4 regions of the Methylomonas sp. MgM2 genome follow, and region 1 is predicted to be linked to each of the others. Evidence: riboswitches for the same ligand, from Rfam matches in the RefSeq annotation. Region 1 holds a riboswitch; each other region holds the start of a gene.
What was found. Region 1 has a riboswitch for cyclic di-GMP ahead of ACW73I_RS03150 (hypothetical protein). Riboswitches for the same ligand answer to the same signal wherever they lie in the genome.
Positions count from the first base shown of each region.

Region 2: another riboswitch for cyclic di-GMP. It lies ahead of ACW73I_RS12900 (VPLPA-CTERM sorting domain-containing protein); the one in region 1 lies ahead of ACW73I_RS03150 (hypothetical protein).
Region 3: another riboswitch for cyclic di-GMP. It lies ahead of ACW73I_RS14825 (hypothetical protein); the one in region 1 lies ahead of ACW73I_RS03150 (hypothetical protein).
Region 4: another riboswitch for cyclic di-GMP. It lies ahead of ACW73I_RS15955 (S8 family serine peptidase); the one in region 1 lies ahead of ACW73I_RS03150 (hypothetical protein).

Region 1 is NZ_JBSYXO010000002.1:321,682-327,409, forward strand. It holds gene ACW73I_RS03140 (methyltransferase) at 17-1,876, opposite strand; gene ACW73I_RS03145 (group III truncated hemoglobin) at 1,893-2,300, opposite strand; gene ACW73I_RS03150 (hypothetical protein) at 2,477-3,370, opposite strand; cyclic di-GMP riboswitch class I at 3,733-3,812, opposite strand; gene tnpA (IS66-like element accessory protein TnpA) at 4,950-5,357, shown strand; gene ACW73I_RS03160 (transposase) at 5,505-5,728, shown strand, end outside.
Region 2 is NZ_JBSYXO010000015.1:89,354-95,081, forward strand. It holds gene ACW73I_RS12895 (VPLPA-CTERM sorting domain-containing protein) at 1-615, opposite strand, end outside; gene ACW73I_RS12900 (VPLPA-CTERM sorting domain-containing protein) at 724-1,593, opposite strand; cyclic di-GMP riboswitch class I at 1,738-1,816, opposite strand; gene ACW73I_RS12905 (TonB-dependent siderophore receptor) at 2,539-5,019, opposite strand; gene ACW73I_RS12910 (FecR domain-containing protein) at 5,274-5,728, opposite strand, start outside.
Region 3 is NZ_JBSYXO010000019.1:89,928-95,655, reverse strand. It holds gene ACW73I_RS14840 (hypothetical protein) at 1-69, shown strand, start outside; gene ACW73I_RS14835 (hypothetical protein) at 210-500, opposite strand; gene ACW73I_RS14830 (hypothetical protein) at 594-2,285, opposite strand; gene ACW73I_RS14825 (hypothetical protein) at 2,606-4,075, opposite strand; cyclic di-GMP riboswitch class I at 4,210-4,283, opposite strand; gene ACW73I_RS14820 (DNA polymerase III subunit chi) at 4,967-5,440, opposite strand; gene ACW73I_RS14815 (leucyl aminopeptidase) at 5,427-5,728, opposite strand, start outside.
Region 4 is NZ_JBSYXO010000022.1:60,456-66,183, reverse strand. It holds gene rpsB (30S ribosomal protein S2) at 1-15, opposite strand, end outside; partial or broken gene map (type I methionyl aminopeptidase) at 274-1,044, shown strand; gene glnD ([protein-PII] uridylyltransferase) at 1,041-3,689, shown strand; cyclic di-GMP riboswitch class I at 4,071-4,156, shown strand; gene ACW73I_RS15955 (S8 family serine peptidase) at 4,237-5,728, shown strand, end outside.

The sequences.
Region 1 (5,728 bases):
TGAGGTTTTGTCACCCTCAACCGTCCGGCCCGGGCTTTTGCAGCACCATGCCGTACATCGATACGAATGCGTTCGGATGCTGCTCCTCGAAACGCGCCCAATTGCTTAGCTTGGTGCCGCTCGGGTCTTGCGGAAATCCGGCCTGGTAACGGGTCAGCACCGATGCTGGCAGGCCGCGCATGCCCACGAAGCGCAGTCCGAGTTCGGTCAGTTGTCGTTCGATTTGCGGCAGTGTGTAGCGGTGTTCGTTGGCGTGGAATACCAGGTCGCGAAACATGCTGAGGTTGTAGAAGTCGCGCCATTGCAGCAGGGGCTTTAGCTGTTCATGTTCGCCGGCCAGAATGGCTTGCCGCAGTTGCCGCATTCGTTGCGGCGTGGCTTGCCAGCCTCGCTCGGCGATCAGTTGTCTGGCACGGGCCACGCTTTGCCGGGCCGCTTCGCTGTACAGGCTCACCAACATGACGCCGCCGGGCTTAAGCAAGCCGGTCAAAATCCGCCAGCCTTGCAGCGGGTCTTCCAGATGGTGCAGCACGCCGCTGGCAGTGATTAAATCGAAACGTTCGGGCAGGCCGGCCAATTGGGTGATGTCGGCCTGTTTGAAGTCGATGGCGCCGGCCAGGCCGAGTTGTTGGGCCATGCGCTGGGCGTAGGCCAGGCTGGCCCGGCTCAAGTCCAGCGCCAGATAGCGGCCGGTGTGAATTTGTCTGACCAGGGAAATAGGCTCCAGGCCGGTGCCGCAACCGGCGGTCAGCACGGCTACCGGGCCGCCGAACCCCGGCGGCGGGCATATGCCGGGGGCGAAACTTTTCAGCCATTGCGCGGCGGTCATGCGTTGATAGGCGACGGGGTCGTGCTGCCAGCGCGGGAAAGGGTTTTCTTCGTATTGGCGGCGGACTTGTTCGGAGACTTCGCTGCCGATGCGGGTGAGGCTGTCGATTTCCGCCGCCAGAATCCGCTCCGCCAGACAGGCTTGCCATTCCCGTATCAAGGGTTGTAAATAAGTTTTCCAAACGGCGGAAGCGGGCCGGAACAGCGATCGGCAATCGGCTAAATCCAGACCGGAGCGATACAGCGAGTGATAGGCTAGCGCCGCTTGCCACGACGCTTCTGACGGCAGATTCGCGCCGTCTTCCAATTGCCGCCGCAGCGAGCCGACGATAGCCGTTTCCTGTTCGTCCTCGGCGATGGCGTACTCGGTCAACAGGCAATATTCGGCCAGCGCACCGATGAACGCCAATTCGGTCTTGCCCTGCGCGGCTCTATTAGCCGTCCCGGCATAAGTCAGCAGCAGCGCCCTGCGCAACTTGCGTAACGCGATTTCGAATGCCGGTAACGGAATCAAGCTGCCGCGCAACAGCAGCAAAAACAACGGCGTTTGCATCAGCGCCCGCAGTCTGCCCAGACGCAAGGCGCCGGTGATTTGGGCATCGCTGCCCGATACTAAAAGTTCGAAAGCCTGGCTAAACACCGCATCCTTCAATAGCGAGCGGGCGATTACCAGCGCATATTCGCCGATATCGCCCGGTGCCAGCACGGCATGCAATACCCGGCGAAATTCGGCGGAATCCGGCAAATGCGCGTCGCAGGCTTTCAGTAATAGCAAAAAGTGGCCGCGCGCTTCCGGGTCGTTGGGTTGCAACAGCAGCAACCGGATCTGAGAGGCCAGCGCCTCGCCGATATCGCCGTTCCGGTACAGGGCGAAGGCGTAACTCGCCAACGCTTGCCGGTATTGAGGCCATAGCCTGACTTTACGCGAGCCGGTTCCTACGACCGGACGCAATAGCGCCGCCGCCCGGCTATAATGCTGTTGCCGAATCGCCTGCACGCTTTCGCCGAACAATCGGTTCCAAACCGGAAATTGCGGGTTCTGGCTCATCGCTAAACCGAGGTCCTTAATCGCCTGGATTGACGCAAGACGTCGTCTTTGCCGGCTGGTATTCGAAGAACATGCCGACCTTAAAACTTTCCGCCATATGTTCGGCGCGGGCGATGGCGCGATCCGCCGCTTTCGCCGGCAGCACGTCCCTGGCCGTTTGCCGAAAATGCGCGAGCCAAATATCGAAATGTTCGATTTTCAACGGCAACCGGGTATGGACGGGATAAGGCCTGCCATGATAGCGGTCGGTGTTTAGCAGTGTCCGCGACCAGAAGTTTTCAACGATGCGATGATGTTCGTCCCAATCATGGATGGCCCCGTCAAAAATGGCCTTTAAGCTTTCATCGGCCGCCGCCTTTTCATAGAAGCGGCGCACCAATTCGGCGATTTGCCGCTCGCTGACTTCAGTGTTGTCGATATTCATCGATGCCCCTGCATAACAAATGATTTAAGCCTTCGGCCGCATACCCCTGGAAAAAAGCGCCGCAATAGGGCAGCGGCGCAAGCACAGCATACAGGCTGCCGATGGCAAGAGGCCGTTATGTTTTGAGCATCCGGAACGGGGTACATGACGGTAGCTCTGTTTTGCATGAAGGAGTCTTAAACCGACGGACCGTCGGGCAATCCGCGTTGTTTTGAGATACCCAAAACAGACATCAAGGCGCCTAGGAACAGCCAGGCGGCACTGGGTAGCGGCACCGGTGCCGGCCCGGCTTCGGCACTGATGAAGATTTGCGGATGGGCGCCGGGCTTGGTGAGCTGGTTGACCAGATAGACGACTTGGTCGTCGGCCGCGTAACCGTGGAAGGACAAGTAGTCGCCGGCCAGAATGTCGCCGATCACGCCGGAAGTCGTGCTCAGCTCCCAGAAGCGGGGCGCACAGGAATCGGGCACGGAGTAACAATCGGTGGTACCGTTGACGGTGCCGGTCGGATAGAAGAAGGTTCCGGCGGACTGTTGGCCGGCAAACAGATTTTCGTAGGCGCCGCCGGCGCCGTAAACCGAATTCCAGGTCAGGTCAGAGTTGGTCAAACCGGTGGCTCCGGCGCTTGCCGGATTGAACCAACTATCGTCGCTAAAATAAGAGATACCGAAGTAGCCTGAATGAGGAACGTTGAATTGGTTGTTATTGGCTGGTACGCCTTCAATGTCGAAATTGGTGTACCACTTGAGCTTTACATCGGTGACATGCCAGTTGCCCGCGCCGAATTCGGTATCGAAACCGGATTTGATGGCCGCCGTGTTGTACGCGACCAGATTTTCCATGGTCCGTACTTCGCTGATCCCTTGCAAGGGGTCGGCTACAGGCGCGGATATCATCATCGCGCCGTAACTGGACATGTTCGAGTTCGCTTGCAGACTGTAACTGGTTAGAAAGGTGTCCGATACGGCTTCCGCGCTGAGTGTAACCGCGGCAGCTATTTCCGACTGTCCCATCAGCGCCGCGCCGATGGCGGCGGCCAATGCAGATTGTTTGATATGCGGTGTGTTCATATTTAATCTCGTAATAAGGTTCAAAAATTGGCTGGTCTCTCCACGCGGCTTTATCGTTTATTCGATGTCTCCTGTTTCATTCCATACCTCACCTGCTTGGATTTATGGGGTTTTGGGCTGACGCGTCCTGCCTGGATTTATCAGCACCAATGCGTCCTTGCATACACCGGCGTAATGCGGCAGCACTTGCCTGTGCCGCCTGTTTTGTTAACCTGGCGGCGCTATTTGCCTGGTTCCGTCTTTCATTAGTGGGGTATCGAGAAAGGCGGTCTACAGAAAAACATCGTTCCAGCGGTTTAACTTGAAAAGCAGCAGCGGATTGGAGCCGATGGTCTTGGCATCAAGACCCTCCCGTGCTCCCGAGAGGCAATCCGGCTAACTCTAAATTAAGAGTCCCGTGACTTTCCGGCCCAGCCTTGCGGCTGGTGTGGCGATTTGAGTTTCCCATCCTTCTCACCGCATACCTTCTTTTGCTTGCTCTGGTTCACGGGCACGAAACTAATCTTTCCGCGTTAACAAGCCGACGGTATGTTGGTTAATCTCCTCAAGCTAACGATTGGCTTAATGTAAAAAACAGGAAGCGCTTTGCTAAAACCCGGGTGAATGGATGATCCGTTATGTATTTATATACACAACGAATCGATGTGAACAGTAATATATTTCGGAAACAACAGTCAAGCTACAGAATTGTGGTTGTAGCTAAATTTTCGCGTAGACTTGTAATGGGTCGTCGCTCGTGGAAAATTGATGCGATCAATATGTTTATTTATATCAATCAGCTACATTCCGAATACGCTGTGGATAGCCGGATTTTTTGGCTGATTTCGGAAATAATATTTTTTTGATTGGTAGATAATATATTTGTGAAAATATTTCGAGAAATCGGCAAATGCTTTAAGCATTTTTCAGGAGGGAGCGGGGCTAAAAGTCCAATCGGCCGCCGTCCGATTCGCTCGTTTTCATGGCGCGGTGTGACGTTTCAACCGTGCGTGTGTTGATGCGTCGCGGCAGGTCTAATGGCTCCGGTGCTTTGATTTCTTTGATAGGCCGGTTTCTCAGCCAAGTTGACAGATTGTTTCCGGTCGCATGCCAAGTTGGCTTGCGGCGGCTATCCGATTTGTTTTGCTGTGCTTTTCGATTAACTCCAACACCACTTCGCCAAAACTGCCAAGCCGGCTTCAATGCATTTTGGGTTTTCGTTTTCGATTTGTTGGGCTTTTTTTGCGTACATCGCTGGGATCGACGCGGTTCGTTACGCAAAATCTTGATTTGGTCGGAGTGAGAGGATTCGAACCTCCGGCCCCTGCCTCCCGAATGCCTATCTGAGAATATTAGAACTCAATTAAACACGCTGAAACATCCTGTAATCAATAGGTTAGCAGGAGTCTTGACGTGTTTCAATGAGTCAGATTGTGGCGTTTTTTGCTTCGAGTAGTGTACGTTTTGGTGTATGCGGAATTTCAAGGTCGTCAGCAGTCGACCCCTAGTTGACACTTAAGTAAGCGATCTTTTGACCGCGTCTGTATAAGCAGACCGAAAGGAGTGAAGATAGTGTCCACTTATCACAAGGTGGACACCTATGAAGGAACTCAATACGCGATTATCGCGGCCATTAATCGTGGGGCACGGGCGAGACGGCCGTTGCCTTTATGATCCGGAAGCCAAGCGGGAGTTGGTAGAAGTTTGCTTGCAACCGGGTATATCGGTAGCCAAGGTCGCGCTGGAATACGGTATCAATGCCAATCTGCTGCGCAAGTGGATGGGGCATTACCGTGAAACTGGCCATGCTGGTCGGAACAGTTCATTAGCATTGCCGGCTTTTGTACCCGTTCAGTCGCTAAACGCTGAAAAATCGGCTGAGTCGATACTCAACGCGGAGTTGCCCAACGGCGTTAAACTCGCGCTGCCGCGGTTTGCACTCAGCGACCTGCCGCTGATTTTGAAGGCATTGGCCGAACTGCCATGTTCCGTTTCGACGCCGGATTGAAGGTCTACCTGCACCGCGAGCCGGTCGATGGCCGCAAGGCGATCAATGGTTTGGCATTGCTGGTCGAACAAGCCTTAGGCTTGTGAAATGGTTTAATGAACCCGGCCACTTCTAGAAGCAGACTTTATACTGTTAGTAGAGGTGAGCATGACGAACGAAAAAAAACACAACCGACCAAAATATAGTTTGGAATTCAAACAAGATGCCGCCAAGCTGGTTTTGGAAAAAGGATATAGTCAGCAGCAAGCAGCGGATCATTTGGGCGTATCGCTAAGCGCGATGGGACGCTGGGTTCGGGCGGAGCGCAAGCCATCGACGACAAAATTCTTTTGCGAAATCGGACTGAACCAAATTTCGTGGTCGCCTTTTCC
Region 2 (5,728 bases), on a different contig from region 1:
AAATCCTATCTGATTCATTAATAGCCAACCCGAACGCCCGAGTGCTTGGTCCTCCATTTCAGGATGGTATTCGAGGGTATAATCGCCTGCTAAAACTCGATTGGTCGGAGGATCTACATCGATACGAAAGCGAATGACGCCGGCTAAGCCCACACGGCCAGCTACCGAACCGGTCAAATCAGAAGGGTCGAATGTGAGGGTGGTGCTACGGTTTTGGCGACCTATCGGATTAGGCGCTATTGTTGCACCGTTGACCGCAAATTGCAGATTGGTTGCCGGTATTTCATCGGGAATATTGTCATATAAATCGGGCGTGTTCTCATCCCGCAATTCAGCAAAGTTTTTCGATAACGCGCTCGCATCCCAAAATTCTTCGACATACAGAGAAGGTCTGCAGCATATAGAAAAATCCGGGGTCGGCTCATCCGGATAATTGTCTACATGAATATTGGCAATCAAAGCATCGCGATCGATATTCATGACGAAATCACCGCCAGCGACGGTTGCCGCTTTGATTTCTGATGCACTAAGAATAAGTAAAATAACACCGAATAGCCTAAAAAAAATGAACGTGCCGTGGCGCGCTTGGCCGAAATAATAGAAACAGTTTTTCATAAGTATTAACCGGAAGACGTTTAATAATTCGATCGATGTAAAGTTTCGGAGGAGTTTGTAAAACCCCTCCGAAATCATCAAACAAAAATCCAATTACAGATTTAGACATTAAACCGCCAGCGCGGATTTACGGCGCATACGCATCAGCAAACTAGCTAGCCCGCCGCCAAACAACCATCCCGCCGCAGGAATTGGAACCGCAGCCGGGGTTAAAGGAGCGGTACATCCGGAATACGACCCAACGCCTAAACAAAAATTGCCCATGTCAGCCAAAGCTGGACCTAACAGAAAACCGGCGTTTTCCGGGCTCATTAACAAGTCACCGGTCAGTTGCCAATTGTTTGCGTCTAGCACTAGCATGTTCAAGTTGCCTAAGTCATAACCGACAGCCGAAAAACTGATGTTGTTTTGTAAATACCACCCAGTCGGCGTGCCGGCTACTTCGTAGTTTTCCCACGCAAACTGCCGACCCGCAACGCTGTAGCGTAGGGACCAATCGCCCGTTAGCAAATAACCGGCGAAATTACCTAGAAACGATTCAACCCCGGTCATCCCCATGGTACCCGTGCCGACTAAGGTATCAGACTCAATAGAGAAATCAGGAGTAGTGGATTTTACGAAACGGCCATTGGCCTGACCGGTCGGATTCGTCGCGCTCACCGGCGTTATATCGTGAACCAAATTCACTGAAGATACTTCCGGAGAACCGGCTGGCAACTGGAAGTCGGCAGCTGCTAGGGTCGTATAATCGGATTCCGCGGCGTCGAAATACTGCGCCAAATAATAGCCCGGATCTTGAACCGTTCCGCCTGCGAGAATCGCATTGGCATCCCGATCCATACTAAAAGTAAACGTACCTCCGGTACTGGCGCTGACAGGAATCGCGTTTGCTGCCGATGAAGCGAACACCATAGTAATAGCTGCGGCTATGACGGATGAGTTCAGCGCGAAATTATTCGTTTTCTTCGTTGTTTTCATACTTTTCCTTTTATTGTTGCTACGTTAGACATAAGTTGACAATTAGCTTCAAAGACAAGGGGCAAAATCATTTAAGCTTGCAAACAGCCATTAAACGACTTTTTGAACTAACCAAACTGTGCTTGTCCCAGTTATCCGCACTTTGAAGGTAACCCGGCTGTCTCGTCATCCAAGACCCGTGGCTTTCCGGCTCCGCCTCTCGACGAATGTGGCATGGTTGCCATGTTTCTACGACTTCGCTCTAATCCGTGAGAAACGTGCATTGAATATCCTTTTCGTTAACCGACTACCAGAGATATTAGTTATCGGCGGCACTATGCGAAGAGAATTCCGGTTATCTCTGATGTTTAGTTATTTACCGAAACGATCGCTCTTCTACTACTAAGCCGTACGAACGAAAAAAATGACTACCGCCGTCGGAAAAAAAATCTGAAAAACATGGCGTTTGCTTTGCAAAAAAGGATATGTCATTGAATTTTAATGACATAAAAATTTGTGATTTTTAATTTAGTTTTGTACTTCTCAGCAGGAAGCCATGACGGCGCATTGTTGCTTAGAGAATGAATGCGCTATCGGCAAAAAAAGTACGTACTCGGTTTCCAGATTAGGAAACCAGTCAACAGGATAAATCGAGGTAAACACGACGAATAAATGATATTGACCGTTTAACCTAAATTCGGCAGTTGAAGCTATTTGAATGATGTAAATCGCTGTATTCATTGAGAACAACGGTTTTTTTACACTCATCAAAATGGTGACGCTTTCAACCGCTCCGCAGTTGAATTCAGTACTTTAAAATCATATGGTTAGCAGATTTCAACCTAATTAAACTGCTCTTTTTAGGTTTAACCAAGTCAAGGGAACCGGATTATTGCACCCGCTTTTGAAAAACTAACCCGCATTTCGGCTTTGACTACGCTGGCATGAAGCCCAAAGTTTCCTTTCCTAAAATTTCACTACAGCAGAAAAATAAACTGATATGCCATCGGCGGGCGCTACTCGACCAGCAAAATAATTGAAAGGCTGAAAGTAGTCTTGATTGGTAAGATTTTTAACCGAAGTCGCCAACTTGAATCGTGTGGTTTCATAGGCAATCGCGGCATCGAAGCGGTGATAACCGCTGGTTTTAAACTGATTGTTGTTCGACAAGTAGGCACCGGCGCTCAAGTAAACCCCCAAGCCAATGCTCAGACCTTTTATACCGTCTTGCCGGAAACGATAGTTTGCCCAAAATCGGCCCGTATATTCCGGCACTAAGGGTAACCGGTTACCAGATGGAACTCCGGCCAACGCGTCGGAAAATTCGGCCTGGGTGTACGCATAGTTAGCCAACACACCGACCGAATCGTTGGGTTGCCATACCAGGTCGGTTTCAATGCCTTGGGAACGCTGACGGCCTGCAGCGATCGAGCGAAACGGATTGGTAGGGTCGCTAACCGCAACGTGATCGCGCTCTATTTGATATACAGCCATCTGACCGCTAAACCGGCCGGAAAAGTCGAATTTGATGCCTGCCTCGATCTGCTTGGACAATTCCGGATACGGTGCGCCGGAAAAATTCACATAGGGTTGACCACGCATGCCTTCTCCGTATCCGGCAAATAAAGATATATCATCCGTAAGGTCAACGACGCCGCCTATTCGCGGTAAGGGCTTTAATATTTGAGTGTTGACCTCCGCCATGCTGACCTTGTCTTGAAAATCGATTTCCACACCCCCTAGTCTAAGGCTCAACAATGAATGGAAACGTCTGAACAGTGTACTTTGCAGTTGTAAATACCCACCATAGGTGGTGTTGCTGACAACCGAGTTATTATAGGCTATGGTCGGGTCATTATATGCATATGAAAACTCCGGCCTGGACAAATCAACGCTGCTTGAGTCAATAAAATCGGCATTCAGAAAACCCACATCTTTTAGATAACTGTAATCGCCTCCCAACAAAAAGGTGTTTTCGCTAGAGCCCCAACTGAAAGCTGCAGTGGCGTAGGCCAAGGCACTGTATTCACGTTGGCTCTGAAACAACTCGCCATTGACTAACGTCCAATTAGATTCAACCAACGGCGTATCACCTACCGAACCGTCGCTTCCAAACACAGTCATCGATTTTTGATCGAATTCGCCGGCCGCATAACGGGCTTTGACACTTACCGACCAGACCGAGTCAATGACATGATCCAAGGAGGCCCAAACGGCATCGCTATCGGAGTGACTGGTGGGGACGTCCGCCGGCCCGATGAAGGTATGTTCCGGTGTGTGGAAGTAGCCTACTAGAGTACCTGTGGCTGGTAAACCTTGATATTCCGGTTGCCGCCAGCGGGAAATTTTGCCCTGGATTCTGAGTGAGGTGCTGTCGCGATCCGTCAATACCACAGTCGGATTGATGTTGAAACGTCGTGTATGTATCACATCGATCTCACTTTCCGAATCAGTATATTGGCCGGTCACCCGAAACAGCAGATTGTCAGAGACAGGCTGATTCCAATCGAAATAAGGCTGGTAAAAATCGTAGCTGCCTAGCCTGAAACCCACATCGGCAAAAGGCTGATCACGCGGCAATTTGGAGACGACGTTGATCACACCACCGACAGGTGAACCCGAACCGCCGGCATACAGCACCGCATTCGAACCTTTGACAACCTCGATGCGCTCCAGATTAACGGTACTTTCGCGATCACCCGGGTTGTAGTACTGAGTGAAACCATCCACCAATTGCTCGGCGCGAAAACCTCTCACCAAAGTCCCTTCAATTACCGGGGTGTACAGCACGTTGCGCGGCACTACGCTACTGACATTGTACAAAGTTTCACTAAGGGTAATATTTTGCTGATCGTCAATCAGTGAGCGCTTGATGGTTTGAACCGATTGTGGAACTTCTTTGACAGGAGTGTCGGTGCGCGTCGCTGAAATGACATGACTGGCCCGATAACTCCGCGGATCTTCATCCGTAACCAAGCTACCAGTTTTTTCATCGTAAACTCTATCGTTTTCGCCGAGTACGGTAACGGCAGCCATAGTAGAAATCGAGATTGGTTCAGTCGGCGACTTGGTGACCGGTTCGCGCAACACCAAAGTCACCGTGTAGGTATCGATAAATCGATAGTCAAGACCGGTATTTTTCAGTAGCGTGTTCAAAGCCTGTTTCGGCGTCATTTGGCCTTTTAATCCGTCTACCTGGATGCCTCGCACCATGTCGGCCGAGAAAATCAATTCAAGCTTAGAATCAACGGCAAACTTAATCAAAGCATTATTAAGGCTTTGTGCGGGAATGCTGTAATTAATGGTCTGTTCGGAAGCAAAAGTAGCCTGAACAAGTCCAAGACCCAACGCAAAAGTTAATATCACCGAAATGTTATGGGTTATCGAATATTTGACAAAAAATCGTCCGGCCTTAATCAAAATTCTAGACAATGATTTACAAGCCATTGCCTTCAGCCTTGTAAATCATCTACGTCACGCCACCGGCAGTCCTTCGACACGGTCAAGAATAGAAAAAAGTCACTCGGAATTTCGTTAAGTTCATGTAACGCATCTGTGCCGGTGTGTTTATGCAGAATCATCCCTGTGATATCGGATTTATTAGAGGTTACATCTATAAAGCCGTTTGACACCCAAATTCGAGTACAAAAATTCGAACATTTATTTCTTCTAATATTTCAACAACTTCACACGCACTTTACTCAGCGGTGCAGCAGAACCCACCAATCGCTCAGGCGAGTTTCTCGCAAGTCCAGCACATCGCAAACCGACCGCAAAATATCATCCGGTTTATCAAGCGAGAAAACGCCTGTCACTCTCAAATTATCCAACCGCTCGTCGGTAACGAAAATGCGCCCGACCCGATAACGGTTAAGCTCGGCAACGAGTTCGGCTAAAGGACGATCATTGATAAACAAGCGCCGACTTTGCCATGCTGAGTCTTGGTTGAAATCAGTCGATTCCACGTCCTGCAACAGACCATCGTGTCTATAACGTAACTTTTGCCCAACTTGCAGCTCTATTCCACCAGAATTATTTTGCCTCCCTAATAGATCAACTCTAACCGCATGTTGTTGAACTAACACGCTAAGTTCCTGAGGATCGTGCCGGTCCACTTCAAACACAGTACCTAAAGCCCTCACGCCGACATCATCCG
Region 3 (5,728 bases), on a different contig from region 1:
ATTGCCGACGAATCGAACATCAGCATACATACCTTAAAAAAACCGGATGAAAAGCAGCGCACCTACTGATACGCCTAGCCTCAACTTGGGCAGGCGCCCCGAAGAACGTTTGCCGGCACTCCATGAGAGCCATGACCGGTGAAGCACTGAATGCCTGGTGCCGGTCGCCCATCAGCTGATCCAGTGGAAGCTGTCATGCAGTCCTCAATTTATCGTTGCATTTGTTGCTCACGTATCTGACTTTGTTCGCGCTCACGTTCACGCTCTTGTATCTGCCATGAGCCGTGTTGTTGATTACGTTCTTGTTTCATTTGGCGATTTCTTTCCTGCATTTTTTGTTGCTGATTTTCACCGCGCGGGACTGGATTCGTTTGCCATACTCCGCCTTGATTGCCACCACCTTGCCGTCCACCGCCACCACCCTGTGCCGCGGAAACGACTCCCAAAAAACCAGCCAGTAAAATGAATAATGCCATCTGGTATGTATGATTTTGCTTCATTGCTTTATCTCCTAAAGATATTCAGACCGATAATTTAAGCCATCTCAAACTATCGGTCGTCGATCTTTCTGTATAAAAAGTCAATTGGCTCAATTAACGCCATTCGGTGAGATATACACCAGCCCAACCGGCTTCTTCCGCGCCCATGCTTAGGTTAATGGCAATTTTGTTACCACGAAAGCCATCACGTTCTATGCCCATCTCTGTGATGGGCAAAGGCGCAGGGCCGTCTTCATCGACATAAACAGCCTCGGGATCAATTTGCGCTCCATTCATACCGGTCTCAACTAAGGTGAGAATCGGTGATTGTCCCGGCCCTTTTCTAAGATATATTCCATCTACTGGGTCGACGTAGGCACCTGATACCAACTGCCCAGTTCTGGCTTTGAAGGCCGTATGAACATTAGCATCGGTCAACTTTCCATCGACTGAGCCCGAGACGGCAACAAATGAATTGGATCGCCAGCGCGCCAGTTCGCCGTCATCATCACCTTCGCCTGTGCCGGGGACTCGGCCTGAAAAGTTCCAGTACACAAAGTCGTTGAAGTCCGATGATGTCTTGGCGACTGCGAAGGTATTTCTAGTTTTGGTATCGTGGACGAAAATGCCCTGCTTTAACGGAACTGTTCGGACGCAATTATTGGAGTCTTCCGTGCAGAGTTGATTACAAAACGCAATCCGGTCTGCATTTCCCTCGGTTGGACACTGTAAAACCAGTGTTTTTATTGCCGCCCCCCATGCGCCCCAAAAGGCCACGAAACGCCCGTCAAAAGAAACCCCTTCGCCCAGGTTACTAAACTTAGTATTCTTGTTTTCGCCGGGTACCCGCGAGCCGATGCTGACAAGCGTCGTGAGCGCTGGTTCCGATCCGGTCAGTTTTGCTAAATAGATGCCACCTTTAGTTGGATGTTCTTCGTTGTCAAAGCCAGCGAAAACCACTTGTCCATCGGCCGCACTTGGCGGGGCAGTGGAACCGAATACCGTCGCCGTTCCGGGAATAAGGGTGTCGGTATTGTTTGCGATTAGTACCACGGGGTGGGTGCCTCCGCCTGGTCCATTATTAATGTTTTGGTCCTCCAGCTTGCGATAATACACACCAGTTTTACCGACCAAATTGACCGTATAATTGCCTTTGAAGGCGATGGTATTGCCATCGGCCACTGCAGGCGAACCCGGAAAAACGTCGAATGGCGTGCCGGGGGCTTCGGGCACTTCAAAGAACAAGAATTCCGGCACGGAGCCAAGCTTGCTGGCGCCGGTAATCAGATTCCCGTAAGGGTTGGCATAGATCCCGGTGGTTCCCAGTTGTTCAACGATTTCGTCGTTTTCCAATACTTGCCATACTGGCTGGTGGTTGCCCCGTGTAGCGATGGTGTCCGACCAGATGTCGACGCGGGGGAAAGATGGCGGCTCGATAAACACGGAGTCACGATTATTGGGTTGTGGCACCAACGTATTGCGGTCGAGGATTTTGACCATTGTGCCCGCTGTGGCCATGTCGCGAGTATAGACTCCATGGACGGGTTGCCCTTGTCCTTGTCCACCCTTGCTGCGTGCCCGGATCACGACCAAGCCGTTGGCATTTACCGACGGCTGGTTGTAGCTGTTAAAGTTGCGACATTTTTCAGATGGACTCTGAGCCGTCGGATCGCATTCAGATGTCGGCATTAAGTCGCCATTGTTGACCACTACTTGCCATTCGAACGCGAAGGCCGGAGCAACGGTTGCCGCCATCGCTGAGGCGGTCAATGCCAAGACCATCGTTCTTAAATTATAGGATTTCATTGTTCACACTCCTTTGAGACCCATGCGAAAGAATAGTTATCAGGGGGCGACAGATGGTGGGGGTGTGGGTCTGATTCCCCCATCTCTCCAGTCGTTTGTTAGCGGTCTGTGATGCCAGTCCCTGCACATACCGCAAAATAAATTTTGATACGGCACGATAAGGGGATATTAGGAATTCTGAACTATTGTGCCGCCCCTTTATTGACACTAAGTCAACTTACATCGGTTGGGGAAGGCTGAAAAACCTCCCCAACTTCACATCAGTAGCCGATCAGCATCCTCCTTTTGCGTCCACTAGTTTTTAGACGCGTTGGCTGATTTTACGAACGTCCACCTTGTCCACCGCGACCTGTCACCTTGACGTTAGTTGTTTCAGTCACCGAGTTGTTACCAGTATTCACGTCATTTGAAGCATTTACAGTCGCCGTCCAAGTAATAGTGGTACGCGCGCCCACGTTAATGGAGAAAAGCTGGATAAATGATTGACTCGCACCTGCTGCAAGATTGTTGAAATTAAAGGTCCATGGAGAGCCTGCGATGGTAGCGCCGTTCGCTGCGACGGCGGTCACCGTGACGGTACCCGTTGCAGAATTTGGCCCCGCGTTAGCGACAGTTACAGTGAATTCCCTGCCTTCGGTACCGTCTACCATTTGTACAGGCACTTGCAAGCCGGATTGCTCGCTGATTGACACGTCATAGGTTGCACCGCTAGAGGCGTCACAAGTCAACGGGGTCGCATAGTCGCTTGGCAACGGCCAAGTATGCATGAAGTCGATGACCGCACGTGTGTCGTCGGCGGCCTGCGCGAAGCCGACAATGTTGAATGCCGTCAAATTTGGGTTTCCCATAAGTTCAGGAATTGCATCAAGGATCGGGCCTTCTACAATCCCGAAAGTGGGTGTCGAATCAAGCACTTTCAAATACTCGAACCAGCCAGGTTGAGGATTGCCATCTGGGATGTAAGGAGGATTAGGCAGCGAGATAAAATTTGCAGTGCGGTTATAGTTGTAATTTCCGTAGTCAAGAAAACACTTCCTAACCATCTGCACCACACCCTTTACTTCTTCTTTTACGTTAATACATTTCTTGGGCAGGTAAGTCGTTACGCTCTCGTCTGTCAGGCCGACAATCTGGTTGAGGTAGACCACCATGTCCACGCTGACCTTGCCTGATTTGTCTGCGGCTGCGCCAACGCCTCTGGCCGCAGTGTCGAGCACATTGCCGAGTACATTATTAGGGTCGGTCAGGCTAATACCGAGGTCGCCCGTTAGCATGAGTTGTCTGTAGATCGCCAGGTTCTGTAGCGGCGAGTCAATGGCGCCCGACGTTATCACGCCATCTGTATTGGTGCTGGTGACCAGTCGTCCGGCAGGATCCAGCGTGACACAGCCGGCGGTGGACAGATTGACGATGACGTCCTGCAACTGCTGTTGAAGCACCGTTTCTGGTGAACGCACCACGCTGGTACGCCCGAAGTCGACCTCTTGCGTGAGTGTCGCATACTCAGGGAGGACTGCGCAGGTAGCAGGATCGACTGGAATGACAGTACCGTCTGCAGCTAAAGGCCGTTGACAAGAATCGGTTGTGAGTATGGGAACACCATCGGCGTCGCGATAAAGAACAAATAAATCCCCGAGATCAGGAGGTTCGCTGTCACCATCCCCGCCGGGATTAGCTGGTTTGCCTGGTGTTCCCCCCGGCGCAGCCATTACGCTCGCGCCAAATGCGCATAATCCCATGGTTATCGCCGTAGCCAATAACATAGGACGGAATTGTTTTAACGTTTTCATGATATTTCTCCCGTTAACCTAAAACTTAGGTATTTGTTGAAAATATTTAATGCAATATCTGTCAATTGGACATAAATCTATTTTTTTGCAAAAAAAAAAGCCGGACTACCTTCCGTGACTATGACGACGTCACTTTCGGCAGTCCGGCTTTCCTTTAGGATCCGCGACTTTCTGCCCCTACTTTGCAATAGGTTTAGCGAAAATAAAATAAAATCGATAATGCATATATCGTTATTTTCAAAACTTTTCAACTGAGTATTTCAGTCAACTTTTGAATACTATGAAACGCTCGGTGATTAGATGATCTTTAAACTCAATGATATGACCATCCTTAAGGATTTATGCCAAGGTCAATGTCCGATTTAACTTATTAACCAGCCATTTATTGAAAAATGGCGACTGCCTCTTCCTGGTCGTTATGCAAAGCTTTGCATAACGGCCATTACGTGAAGTTTCCTTTTATGTGTGGCGGACTTGGCGTAACCATGAGAAAGCTAGCTTTAAAGACCCTATCTCGCTCGCACTCTCTGCATAATTTCCATGATTTGAAACAAACTTTCAAATACACAAAAAGGACGCGATATCAGCGCTTATTCCTGTCGATCTCATCAGACCTTTCAAATAATCACTATTTATTAACATGATGGATAAATTCCGCATGATCATTTTCTGTAGGGAACTAATTTAAGGCGAAAAAAGCTATCTGTTGTGCTGAGGGTTGTTTTCTGAATTGAATAACAGAAAATCCACTCCTGAAGTTTGCAAAAATTATGACCGGCTTTTTATCTGGCTGCCTTGCTGAATCCGTTTGATTCCTGATGTGAACTATTCGAAACCAGGCACTGTGTATAAAAGGAAACTCCACATAATGGCCGATTTGACGCTGCCCGCTCAATCCCGATTCGCTCGGGATTCAATCCAAACGCCTCTTTCATTTCTATGCGTCGTAATTTCCAGCCCGGCCTCCTGATAATGCCGGTAACGTTGGCGGCCGGCCCGCTTGCATTCCTCGCTGTTGTCTAAGATTTCCAGGATGCGCTTGGTCGGAGGCTTTACGGGCGGGAAATGGCTGGACAGGTTGACAATGACGTTTTGCCATTCGACAGGAATATCATCTCCGCCGATCAGGATGGTATTTTTATAGTCTGGCAAACCGCCTTGATAAAGCTGATGCGGTACGAAACTGCCGGCCCGGAAGGTCCATAACAACTTGTCGATTTCAGCCGCTTGCTCGGAGTCATCCGTAAGTACGTAACAGAATTCGCCGCTACGGTAGATTTTCTCGATCAGTTTGCAGGCGAAATCCCGGCGCTCGTGCTGTGAGGTTGAGGCCAGGACGTAGAAGAATATCTCAGGACGCTGCACGATTGATCAAATACTGACTCAACAAAGCAACCGGCCGGCCGGTCGCCCCTTTGTTGGCTCCCGTCCGCCATGCCGTACCGGCGATGTCGATATGAGCCCAACGGTAATCTTCGGCGAACTTGGACAGGAACACCGCAGCGGTGATGCTGCCGCCGTCCGGGCCGCCGATGTTTGCCAAATCGGCAAAGTTCGATTTGAGTTGCTCCTGATAGTCTTCCCAAATCGGCATGCGCCAAATCAAATCGCAAGCGGTTTCCGCGGCTTCCCGCAAGTCGTCGCAAAGCTTGT
Region 4 (5,728 bases), on a different contig from region 1:
TGACACTGCTGCCATTTACAGATCTCCTAAGATTTTGCCGAATTGTTCGGCGATGGGTTACGCCTCCGCACTGTCCCGAAAGATGACCGGACTTGTTAAACAAACCAAACCGGCACCCCATCAATCGTGTCGACAGGCGTGAGTATTAAATATAGTGAATTGAGCTTTATACCATGTTTGCGATTTCACAACAACACTCAGTGTCTGATAGACTGCGTACAATATGGGCAATAATCCGATCGTTATCGCCAACAAAAACCAGCAAAATTTAACCGCCTAATGAGCATCACTATCAAAACTGCCGAAGAAATCGAAAAAATGCGAATCGCCTGCAGACTGGCAGCCGAAGTACTGGAAATGATCGCGCCTCATGTCATACCGGGCATAAGCACTGATGAACTGGATCAAATCTGTCATGATTATATCGTCAACGAACAACAAGCGATTCCAGCACCGCTCAATTATCGCGGTTATCCGAAATCGATTTGTACCTCGGTCAATCATCAAATTTGCCACGGCATTCCTAGCCAGAAAAAATTAAAGAATGGTGACATCGTCAATATCGATATTACCGTCATAAAAGACGGCTACCATGGCGACACCAGTAAAATGTTCTGCGTGGGCGACGTCAGCCCACACGCCAAACGGTTGATAGAAATTACTCGACAATGCCTATTCCTCGGCATTGAGCAAGTCAAACCGGGCGGCCATTTTGGCGACATCGGTCACGCCATCCAAAAACATGCCGAGAGCAATCGCTATTCTGTCGTACGTGAATTTTGCGGTCACGGCATAGGCAAAAACTTTCATGAGGAACCTCACGTCATGCATTTTGGCAAATGCGGTGAAGGAGCCGTCATCGAGCCAGGCATGATTTTTACCATTGAACCGATGATCAACATAGGCAAAAGACATATGAAAATTCTGGCCGATGGTTGGACTGCGGTCACCAAGGATCACAGTCTATCAGCACAATGGGAACACACGATTCTTGTGACTGACTACGGATACGAAATTTTGACATTACGCCAGGAAGAACGTTGAATCAGTATCTGTTTACTGAAGCCGAATTCCGTAAAGATTTGTTAGAACCAAGTCCCATCGGCCGCTTTAAAAACGCTATTGCCACGAAAAACCAACAACTAAAACAACGTTTCGACCCTAGCCGTTCCCCCGTTGATCTGCTGCATGAAAAAGCGAAGTTTATCGACGATTTACTATCCGCCGTCTGGAAGCATTTTTTGACGAGCGATTCGGGGAAGCAAGCATTAATTGCTACAGGCGGGTACGGTCGAAGCGAATTATTCCCTCATTCGGATATCGACATACTGATGGTCCTGGATCAGAATTATTCCGATAACATTCAGGACAGTCTATCTAATTTCGGCAACTTTCTATGGGATATCGGCCTAAAGCCGGGGCTTAGAACTTGCTTCACCAGCGAATGCTTGGCTTTTGCCGGACAAGACCAAACCATTTTCACCAGCTTACTGGAAATGCGTTTAATCACCGGCAATCAAAAGCTTTTCAAACAATTAAAACGACAAATCGCCAACACGCAGTTGTGGTCATCCGAACGATTTTTCTTGGCAAAATTGGATGAACAGGAACAGCGCTACAGCAAATTTCACGACACCGCATATAACCTAGAACCCAACATCAAAGAAGGCCCGGGCGGCTTGAGAGACATTCAAGTCGTTGGCTGGGTTTTCAAACATCATTATAACGCGGGGTCCCTGCGGGAGTTAATCAAGTATGGTTTCTTACCTAAAACGGAATATGACAACTTGGTTTCTGCCAGAGACATTTTATGGCGATTGCGTTTCGCACTTCATACCTTAACCAATCGCTGCGAAGATCGGCTTTTATTCGATTATCAGCGCGACTTAGCTCGCTTGTTTAATTTCATTGATACCGAAGGGCAGCCCGATGTCGAACGTTTCATGCAATTCTTTTTTAAGACTGTCGTCAATATCGAACAACTCAATGAAATGTTGTTGCAATTATTGAATGAACGCCTGATCAATAATAAAGAAAATCTCACGCCAATCCCGATAACCGCCAATTTTTCATCGATCGCCGGTTATCTTGAAGTGAGCGCCGATAATGTATTTCAAAACCGGCCGTTAGCGCTACTGGAAATATTTTTACTTCTTCAACAGTCTCCATCGTTGAAAGGTATTCGCGCCAGCACCATACGCCTGATTCGAAAAAGTCTGCCGTTGATCGACGAAGAGTTTCGCCACGATAAAAACGCGAACCGCATTTTTATGGAAATTTTACGCCAACCGCGAGGCGTCACGCACCAGTTAAAGCGCATGAACCGCTACGGCGTATTACCGGCCTATTTGCCCGACTTCGCCAACATCGTTGCCCGAATGCAATACGATCTGTTCCATATCTACACCGTAGACGAACACACACTGTTCGTCATCAGGAATTTGCGCCGATTCGCCTTGGACAAACACAGCAAGGAATTGCCGTTCTGTAACAATATCTTTCTACTAACCCCGAAACCGGACGTACTTTACATAGCAGCGCTGTTCCACGATATAGCAAAAGGCCGGGGCGGAGACCATTCAGAACTTGGCGAAACGATCGCTCGCGAGTTCTGTCGGCAACACAACCTACCTAAGCACGACACTAAGCTAGTCGCGTGGTTGGTCCGCAATCATTTGCTGATGTCGATGACGGCGCAACGCAAGGATATTAGCGATCCGGAAGTCATTCACCATTTTGCCTTACAAGTCGGCAGCATCGAATATTTGAATTACTTGTACCTACTGACCGTCGCCGACATCCGCGCCACAAATCCCAGCCTTTGGAACGGCTGGAAAGACGCATTGCTAAAAGAGCTGTACATTGCCACTCATAGAGCGCTGCACCGCGGCTTACATAATCCGGAAGCACGATCAGAGCGCATCAGCGAAAACCGTAAAGACGCGCGCAAAGAACTTATTAAGCTCGGCGTATCGCAAGCGACTATCAGACAGTCCTGGCAGCATTTAAGCGATAACTATTTTTTGCGCTATTCGATTGACGAAATTGCTTGGCACACCATCGCCATCGCCGCCTGCTCCGAAGAAGAACTGCCACTGGTTTTGCTACGCCCACAGACACAACGGGGAAGCGCCGAAGTGTTTGTCTACACTCGCAACGAAGAGCATATCTTCTCCATTTGCACGGGTACTCTGGATTGTTTGGGGCTTACGATCCTAGACGCCCGCATCATCACCACGGAAGATCAATATGTGTTAAATAGCTTCCAGATTCTGGAACAATCCGGAGAAGCCATTAAAGACTTATACCGGGAAGTACATATCTGCGATACCTTACGCAGAGGACTGATCGGTAAAGAAGTAAAAGCTTCGATAAATATCCACAAACAGTCCCGTCAAGCACAGCACTTTCCAATCGAAACCAGCATCACATTTTTAAACGACCCTAGCAGCAAACATTCAATCATCGAATTGATCACGACCGACTACGCGGGCCTTCTTTCAACGATTGGCCGCGCATTCAACGAACTCGATATCCAATTGCATGACGCTAAAATCACCACAATCGGCAGCCGAGCGGAAGACATGTTTTACATTACGGACCGAGATAACTCGACCATTGATGATGAAGCGGAAAGGCAACGCATCCGCGATACAATTTCGCGATATTTGGCAATATCAGGTCATTGAATTAGCCCGTTTTTCCCGAAAGCCAGTACCAGCGCCGAAGCGGCCAAACATCGGATTCATCGAAAAATTCGTTAGCGTTTTTAATAAAACCCTAATACTCCGCAGCACCCACAACCGGTCACTTTCAACTACAATATAGTCACAACGCTATTAGCAATCCCTCGCCGTTGTCAAAACACCTGCCGGCCCTCGCATTTCCACATCGTTATTCCAAATTGAGCAACAAATCACCAAAAGACACACCAACAATAACAAAATGACTTTCCTAAATTATTTTTCGCAAAGCCTGTCACATCAATTTTTTCCGGAATTCATAAACTTTCCTTCAACCGAGGCGGAAAAAACATCCAAAAGACTTTTTGACGCTTCAGTCAATCGAAAATATTAAAAGGGCAAAACCATCGAAAGGTGGCGACGCAAAGTTTCCAGTCTAACGGAGTACTTCCTATGACAGTGGGATTGCTAAATTGGCAGAAAGTCAAAGATCATGCCGGTTTATATTCAACTTCGAGGAACTCCTTCGGACGTTTTTATTAGGAGTAAACTCATGCACTCTAATAGCCGAAGAAGTCAAAACATCACAACTCGTTTCAAACAATCAATCAGCACGCCGGTATCAGCGATACTCGTGTGTTCTGCGATGATCCCTTTTACTCAAGCCGGCGCACAAAGCCAGTCAGATTTTCCTGAAAAAAAATGGGTGGAAGGTCAAATCATCGTTAAGCCGCGCGCCGGTCTTGACGAAGACAAGTTCGAGCGGATATTGAAAGCAGGCGGCGGACGCTCAAAAGCGCGATTCAATCAAATCAACGCGCATGTGGTTGAAGTACCGCCTCAAGCGGAAGACGCAGTCATCAAGGCATTGTTAAATAACCCGAATATCGAATACGCGGAAAAAGACATGCTGGTTGAACTCAGCTCAGCAACCCCAAACGATCCGAGCTATTCCAGGCAGTGGCATCTGCCCAAAATGCAAACCCCCAATGCTTGGGATGCCGCCACTGGTGAAGGTGTTATCGTCGCGATTTTGGATACCGGGGTTGAAGCCAATCATCCTGATTTAGTTGGCAATCTGGTTCCCGGCTGGAATGTGGTCAGCAACAATAACGATACCTCGCCCATCATGTGGCACGGTACCAGTGTTGCCGGTGTTGTTGCCGCAACCAGCAATAATGCCACCGGCGTTTCGTCCGTGGCCTGGGGCGCAAAGATTATGCCGGTGCGCGTTTCAAACACGACGGATGGCGTCGCGCAATGGAGTTCACTGGCCAACGGGATCTTGTGGGCCGCGGATCATGGGGCCGATGTTGTCAACATGAGTTACGATGTATCTATTGGCGCTTATCTCCTGAACGATGCCGCTCAGTATTTCCGCAACAAAGGGGGCGTGACCGTAGTCGCTGCAGGCAATTCCAACGCGGATGGCGGCTATAGCGACAACCCCTATATGATTACCGTGGCCGCGACGGACAGTAACGACAATAAATCCAGCTTCTCGAACTATGGAAACAACGTCGACGTGTCTGCGCCGGGAACCGGCATTTATACGACCTACACCAATAGCGGATACGCAAACACCTCGGGCACATCCTTTGCGAGTCCCGCAACGGCCGGCGTTGTAGCCTTGATCATGTCCGCAAACCTCTATTTGACACCGGATGAAGTGGAAACCGTACTGGAAAAATCGGCTCACGATCCAATTTCAGGCACGGACTGGCATAAATACTTTGGCTGGGGCCGAGTCGATGCGGCGGCGGCTGTGCAATTAGCGAAGCAAACCACTTTTGTTGATACACAAGCACCCGCTGTCAGTATTTTTGCGCCGCAAAATAATGCAACCGTCAGTGGCAATGTGTTGATCGAGGTTGACGCCTCGGATAATTCGGGGGTAACAGGCGTCGATCTGTACGCAAACGGACAGTTCATAGGCAGGGACTCAACCGCGCCTTACCAATTTAGTTGGGATTCGACAACGGTTGCCGATGGTAGCGCGGTATTCACAGCTGTCGCTCAAGATGCAGCGGGAAACCAAGCGACCT